Prochlorococcus marinus XMU1412: one gene and its partner. The protein of the gene in region 1 binds, or shares a complex with, the protein of each later gene. Links are inferred from orthologs where the notes say so. Each region holds a gene or a part of one and is shown in the gene's direction. Other genes may lie near its edges. The genes, in order: carA and carB.

Region 1 (3,288 bases):
TTTTCTTCCATAAAAAATGTCTTATAATCTATCAAACGCTGAAATCCTAAATAATTTGTTGGAGGGAAGGGACCTTGATGAATTAACTTCTCGATCTTTAATGCAAAGATGGCTTAATGATGAAATTTCAGATGTTGAAACTGGAGCTTTTTTGAGTGCTTTGAGAGCAAAGAGTTCTACAGGTGTCGAACTAAGTTCTATGGCTCAGGAACTCTTAAATGTTTGCGAATTGCCAGTAGCAAGACCAAATTTGTATATGGTAGATACTTGTGGAACAGGGGGTGATGGAGCTAATACATTCAATATTTCAACTGCAGTTGCATTTGTAGCTGCATCTTGTGGGGTAAAAATTGCAAAACACGGAAATAAAAGTGCTAGTGGCAAAGTTGGCTCTGCTGATGTTTTGTTGAATCTTGGTTTGAATTTAAATTGTTCATTAGAAAAAGTAATCAAAGCAGTAAGTGAAATTGGGATAACTTTTTTGTTCGCACCTGTTTGGCATAAATCTTTAATAAAACTTGCTCCATTAAGAAAGACTCTTGGCATAAGGACAGTATTTAATCAACTTGGACCATTGGTAAATCCTTTAAGACCCAATGCACAAGTTTTGGGTGTTGCCTCTGAGGATCTTTTAAAACCTATGGGGACAGCTCTTTTGAAAATGGGTATGAATAGAGCAATAGTCGTTCATGGGTCTGGTGGACTTGATGAAGCTTCGCTTCAAGGAGAAAATAAATTAGTATTTGTTGAGAATGGTGATTTACGGTTTTCAGAAATAAATATTTCTGACTTTAACCATGAGAATATATCTAACGAAAAGCTTGTGGTTTCTCATCCTGATTCTAACGAGGAAATATTACAGTCTGTCTTAAATGGTTCAGGACAAAAATCTCACATTGATGTAGTTGCCTTGAACTCTGCTTTAGTGCTTTGGGCCGCAGGCATTGAGGATGATTTAAATGAAGGATTTAATAAAGCTTTATTTTCGATAAATCAAGGAGAACCTTGGAAAAAGTTTTTACTTTTAAAAAATTATTTACATTCAAATTAATTAATTTCAAATTGATGATCAATCCGTATAAGAAAAACGCGAAATTGGTTTTAAGTAATGGAGTTGTATTCCCAGGATTCTTTTTTGGCGCCTCTGGTACAGCCATTGGTGAAATAGTTTTTAATACAGGAATGACCGGATATCAGGAAGTTATTACTGATCCAAGTTATTATGGGCAAATATTAACATTTACTTATCCAGAGATTGGAAATACTGGTATTAATTTTGAAGATTCAGAATCTAAGATTAATGTTAAAGGTATAATTGTTAGAAATTTTTCATCTAATAACAGCAATTGGAGATCTAAAAAGAATTTTAATCAATGGTTAGTTGAAAAAAATATTATAGGTCTATATGGAATTGATACAAGGGCTCTTGTTAAAATTTTAAGATCTAGTGGCGCGATGAATGGAGTTATTACCTCTCTTGATAAAACTGATGAAAGTTGTTTAAAGATAATTTGTGATACGCCCAAGATGGAGGGATTAAATTTATCAAAAGTTGTTTCAACAAAGCAAGAATATTTATGGAAAAGTCATACGCAAACAATTTTTGATTTAAGAAAAAGATATGATGAATCTTCTAAAAAGTTAAAAATAGTAGCAATTGATTTTGGAATTAAAAATTCAATTCTAAATAGACTTGTATCCCATGGTTGTGAAGTTTTGGTTTTACCTTCAAGGTCTTCTCTAAATGATGTTCTTTCTAATAAGCCAGATGGTATATTTTTCTCAAATGGTCCAGGCGACCCTTCTTCTGTTTCTGAAGGTATAGACTTAGCAAAATCACTTATAGAATATGGTGAAATACCTATGTTTGGTATTTGCCTTGGCCACCAAATATTTGGATTAGCATTAGGAGGTTCAACTTATAAATTACCTTTTGGACATCGTGGTTTAAATCATCCTTGTGGTGAAAATAATAAAATTGAGATAACTAGTCAGAATCATGGTTTTGCTATTGATCCAAATTCACTATCAAAGGACATAGTTAGAATTACCCACTATAACCTTAACGATAATACTGTAGCTGGCTTAGAGGTTTATAATAAGCCTATATTTAGTGTGCAATATCATCCAGAAGCAGGACCTGGCCCACATGATTCAGATTATTTATTTAAAAAATTTGTTTCTCTAATGTTAGAAAGATGTTGACATATTGTTTTCTTTTGATTTGATAATTACATTTGATATATTAATTTTTGGAGGTATTAGATCATAGAAGATTTCCAGAAGTTAACCGTTTCTTTAAGAGGAAACATTGAGGTTAATACAAACATTATTGTTTTTACTTTTAAAGGCCAACTTGATGCTTTCTCAGAAAAACAATTTAAGACTTTCGTTACTAATAATTTAAAAAATGACCTTCCATTCGTTATTGATCTTACAAAAATTGATTTTTTAGATTCCTCGGGTCTTGGAGCACTTGTTCAAACTGCAAAAGAATGCAAAAAGTCGAAACTTGGGTTCACTGTCGTTGGCAATTCGAGAGTGGCCCAAACAATTAAACTTGTTCGTTTAGGGGATTTTCTTAACTTGAAGTCAAGCCTTGAAGATGCATTAAATTATTTAAAGAATTGAACTATTGGATTCAAAACATGGTTCCATATGGATCTCCCGAGGATATAGGTGTTATCCAACTTGCTTGGCTTGGAGATTCGGTATGGGAGCTCCACCAAAGACTAAGGTATGTTCATTTCCCTTTAAAATCTAAAGACCTCCATTTATCTGTAGTAAACGAAGTAAAAGCAAAATCCCAGTCAAATTCATTAAGTCATATTGAACATTTATTAAATTCAAATGAAATGGATCTAATTAGGCGTGCTAGAAATAAAACAAAGAGATATCCAAAATCTTCAGACCCCACCATATACTCTAGAGCAACTGGTTTTGAAACTCTTATTGGCTGGCTATTTTTAAAAGATCCTCAAAGATTATCAACACTTTTTGAATATTTAGAATTAAAAATGGATTGAATCTATGAAAAACTCCTCAAATAAATTTCACGGAAAAAATAATAAAGAGTACAAAAAAAATTCAGATTTTGCTTATTACTCTAAAAATACACATCGTTCAGAAAAAAATGATAGATTTTTGAACAATTCAGTTAAAAATAAGAAAGTTGAAAAATTAAAAAAAAATGATGAAAATAATACTTTTTCTTCTTTGAAAAGGAGAAATCCAAGATATAAAACTAATACAGAGTTTCCTAATAAAAATTCTGATATGCATCAGGAG
Region 2 (4,226 bases), 130 kb from region 1 along the record:
TGAAGTTTTTTTTCAGAATTATTTTTTAAATATAATCTATAGCCTGCAAAACTTGACAAACCAAGAGCAAGTAATAAAAGTAAACCATCTTGTACCCACAACTCTCCAATAGCACCTCCAAGACCTATTGCGAGAGCAGCCATTTCCCATCCATCTCTGGGAATTGTGTCATTTTGAATTTTCCCAACCTCGTGCCAAAATAATAGATTTCTGTGATCAATAGCAAAGTTATCCCATTCATCTAAATCTATTTGAATTTCTACTTCGTCACGACCGATTTCCTCAAGTGTTATTAAAGGTGGGTCTATAGCGGCAGCAGCTTCAACAAATACCCAACTTTCATTCTCTGGAGGCAACAAATTTTTAAGTCGCTGAAGTTCGCTCATAAATTATTAATTTCTTTCAATACTATAGAAACAAATGTTTCTTTTCAAGTAAGTTGATTAACATCTGAAGATTTATAAGTAGCATAAGATAAATGAAGGGTTTAAATTATGCCTCAAAGAGGTGATCTAAAAAAAATTCTTATTCTAGGTTCGGGACCGATTGTTATAGGACAAGCATGCGAATTTGATTACTCTGGCACTCAAGCTTGCAAAGCTTTAAGAAATTCTGGTTATGAAATCGTCTTAATAAATTCAAATCCAGCATCAATAATGACTGATCCTGAGATCGCAAACAAAACATATATTGAGCCATTGACTCCTGAAATTGTTTCTCAGATCATTTTAAGAGAAAAACCCGATGCGATTCTACCTACTATGGGAGGTCAAACCGCTTTGAATCTTGCGGTTAAATTATCAGAATCAAATTTTTTAAAGCAAAATAATATTGAATTAATTGGTGCTGATTTAAAAGCTATTAATAAAGCTGAAGATAGAAAATTATTTAAAGAATCAATGGAGAAAATAAATGTAAATGTTTGTCCTTCTGGTATCGCATCTAATCTGGAGGAAGCTAAAGAGGTAGCCAAAAAAATTAATTCTTATCCTCTTATTATAAGGCCTGCTTTTACATTAGGTGGAGTAGGTGGTGGAATTGCTTTTAACCTTGAAGAATTTTTTGAGTTGTGTAAATCAGGTTTAGAGGAAAGTCCAAGTAATCAAATATTGATTGAAAAATCACTTATTGGATGGAAAGAATTTGAACTTGAGGTAATGAGAGACACTGCTGACAATGTAGTAATAGTTTGCAGCATTGAAAATTTAGACCCAATGGGTGTTCACACTGGAGATTCGATTACTGTAGCACCTGCACAGACTTTAACAGATAAGGAGTATCAGAGATTAAGGGATTTGTCATTGAAAATCATTAAAGAAGTAGGAGTTGAAACAGGAGGAAGTAATATTCAATTTGCAATAAATCCATCTAATGGAGAAGTAATTGTTATAGAAATGAATCCCCGCGTTAGTAGATCCTCTGCTTTAGCAAGTAAAGCAACTGGATTCCCCATAGCTAAGATTGCAGCTTTATTATCGGTGGGCTTTACACTTGATGAGATTATTAATGACATTACAAAAAAAACACCTGCATGTTTTGAGCCATCAATTGATTATGTAGTTACTAAGATCCCAAGATTTGCCTTTGAAAAGTTTAAAGGCTCTTCAAATACTTTAAGCACTGCCATGAAATCTGTGGGTGAGTCAATGGCAATAGGCCGTTCTTTTGAAGAATCATTTCAGAAAGCATTAAGGTCTTTAGAAGTAGGTGTTTTTGGATGGGAATGTGATTCACAAGATGAATTAAAAAATGAGAGTCAAATTGAAAATATTTTAAGAAACCCTACATCTGAAAGAATTCTCCTAATTAAAAAAGCTATGCAGCTTGGTAAAACTAATACTTATATTCAAGAAGTTACAAATATAGATTTATGGTTTATCGAAAAATTACGTAATATCTTTAATTTTGAAAATGATTTTTTGAAAGATAAGGAACTTTATACTCTTGATAGGGATTTGATGTTACATGCTAAACAATTAGGGTTTTCAGATCAACAGATAGCTAAGTTAACTAACTCTGAGTTTTTTGAAGTAAGAAGATATAGAAAAAAACTTGATATAATTCCAATCTATAAAACTGTTGATACTTGTTCAGCAGAATTCTCATCATCAACTCCCTATCATTATTCAACTTACGAAGAATCTTTCATTAATTTTAATTCTCAAATTTTTGATAACGAGATTTCAGAAAATAGTAAATCAGAAAAAATTATGATTTTAGGAGGAGGTCCTAACAGAATTGGTCAGGGAATAGAATTTGATTATTGTTGTTGTCATGCATCATATCAAGCTTCTACAAATGGTTATAAAACAATAATGGTTAATAGTAACCCTGAAACTGTATCAACAGATTATGATACTAGCGATATTTTATATTTTGAGCCTGTAACTTTGGAGGATGTGCTCAACATAATAGAAGCTGAAAATCCTTATGGTTTGATTGTTCAATTTGGAGGTCAAACTCCACTGAAATTATCATTACCTTTATTTGAATGGCTTAAATCTAAGGATGGGGTCAGAACTGGATCAAAAATTCTTGGTACTTCTCCCATATCTATCGATTTAGCAGAAGATAGAGAGGAATTTACAAAAATTCTTGAAGAATTAAGTATCAGACAACCTTTAAACGGTATTGCACGTAATCAAAATGAAGCAGAAATAGTAGCAAAAAATATAGGATTTCCTTTGGTTGTAAGACCTTCTTATGTTTTAGGTGGAAGGGCAATGGAAATTGTTAATGATCAGAATGAATTATCGAGATATATTTCTGAAGCAGTTAAGGTATCACCTGATCATCCAATCCTTCTTGATCAATATTTGAATAATGCAATTGAGATAGATGTTGATGCTTTATGCGATTCAGAGGGGTCGGTTGTAATTGCTGGCCTAATGGAACATGTGGAACCTGCAGGAATTCATTCAGGAGATTCAGCTTGTTGCTTACCGTCCATTTCTCTCTCATCATCCACAATAGAAAATGTAAGGAACTGGACTAAATTAATTGCACAAAGATTAAATGTTGTTGGTTTAATTAATTTGCAATTTGCAGTAATAAATACAAATAATAAAAAAAATAAACTATTTATTCTTGAAGCAAATCCAAGAGCATCCAGGACAGTTCCATTTGTTTCAAAAGCCATAGGTAAACCAGTTGCAAAATTAGCTACTCAGTTAATGCAAGGCTTTACATTAGAAGATCTTAATTTTACAGAAGAATTTTCCCCAAAATATCAGGCAGTAAAAGAAGCCGTTTTACCTTTTAAAAGATTTCCTGGATCTGATACATTACTTGGTCCTGAAATGAGATCTACTGGAGAAGTAATGGGTTTAGCTAAAGATTTTGGAATTGCTTATGCCAAGTCGGAATTGGCAGCAGGTAATGGTGTTCCTTCAGAAGGAGTAGCTTTTCTATCTACAAATGATTTGGATAAAAAAAATCTTGAGGAAGTTGCTAGAGAACTTTTGATTTTAGGATTTAAATTAATCGCAACAAAAGGTACAGCTGCGTATTTGGTGAATTTAGGAATTCAAGTTGGAGAAGTGCTAAAAGTTCATGAAGGAAGACCTAATATTGAGGACCTAATACGTTCGGGACTTGTTCAATTAATAATTAATACTCCAATTGACTCACAGGCTATTCATGATGATGCTTATTTAAGACGTGCTGCTTTAGAATATAATATTCCAACTTTTACAACTATTCGTGGAGCAAAGGCAGCGATTAAGGCGATCAAAGCTCTGCAATATAAAAAGATTAATACTTACTCTCTACAAGAAATCCATAATTATTAAAATTTTATTCTAAGTTTTTCAGTTGTTCTCTTAATTGATTAACTAAAGTGTTTCGACTAATTGAAAGTAATTTGAGAGTATCTTGATGCATCTTAAGTTGTGTCTCTGCTATTTGTAGTACTTTTATAGATTCTTTTATTTCATTAGAAAGTTCATTTATTAAATATTTTTTGCCTTCAAAGGTTAGAACTGGATTTGCAGAATCATTTGTGTTTTCGCTCATGGATTTACTTTTTTAATAAATAAAATAGAGCTATTATTTTTTAATCAATTGTTTTTCACATAATTCTTTATAAATTCCAGGTTTATTTATTAAATCGATATGTTTCCCAACTTCAATAATTTCACCTTTATCGAAAACTACTATTTTATTGGCCTCTTGAGTAGTGGCTAATCTATGAGCAATTACAATAACTGTTCTATCTTTCATAGCTC

The links.
Region 2: the proteins of carA (region 1) and carB are in contact, whole or in part, in a solved structure (PDB 1KEE), measured with the Escherichia coli proteins. The link is inferred for Prochlorococcus marinus XMU1412 from one-to-one orthologs.

Annotation. Positions count from the first base shown.
Region 1 is NZ_JAAORJ010000002.1:302,339-305,626, forward strand. Bases 178-3,135 are described here. They hold carA (glutamine-hydrolyzing carbamoyl-phosphate synthase small subunit), read left to right. Parts: upstream 178-1,065; coding sequence 1,066-2,205; downstream 2,206-3,135. Other genes in these bases: trpD (anthranilate phosphoribosyltransferase), read left to right, coding at 178-1,051; HA152_RS04550 (STAS domain-containing protein), read left to right, coding at 2,332-2,631; HA152_RS04555 (Mini-ribonuclease 3), read left to right, coding at 2,628-3,026; rlmB (23S rRNA (guanosine(2251)-2'-O)-methyltransferase RlmB), read left to right, coding at 3,031-3,135. Outside these bases: more of trpD, read left to right, coding at 17-177; more of rlmB, read left to right, coding at 3,136-3,288. UniProt on the Escherichia coli protein: Small subunit of the glutamine-dependent carbamoyl phosphate synthetase (CPSase).
Region 2 is NZ_JAAORJ010000002.1:428,429-432,654, reverse strand. The notes cover bases 96-3,991. They hold carB (carbamoyl-phosphate synthase large subunit), read left to right. Parts: upstream 96-494; coding sequence 495-3,791; downstream 3,792-3,991. Other genes in these bases: HA152_RS05220 (DUF6447 family protein), read right to left, coding at 3,796-3,991; HA152_RS05230 (DUF3318 domain-containing protein), read right to left, coding at 96-386. Also shown: more of HA152_RS05230, read right to left, coding at 1-95; more of HA152_RS05220, read right to left, coding at 3,992-4,014; HA152_RS05215 (ABC transporter ATP-binding protein), read right to left, coding at 4,048-4,226. UniProt on the Escherichia coli protein: Large subunit of the glutamine-dependent carbamoyl phosphate synthetase (CPSase).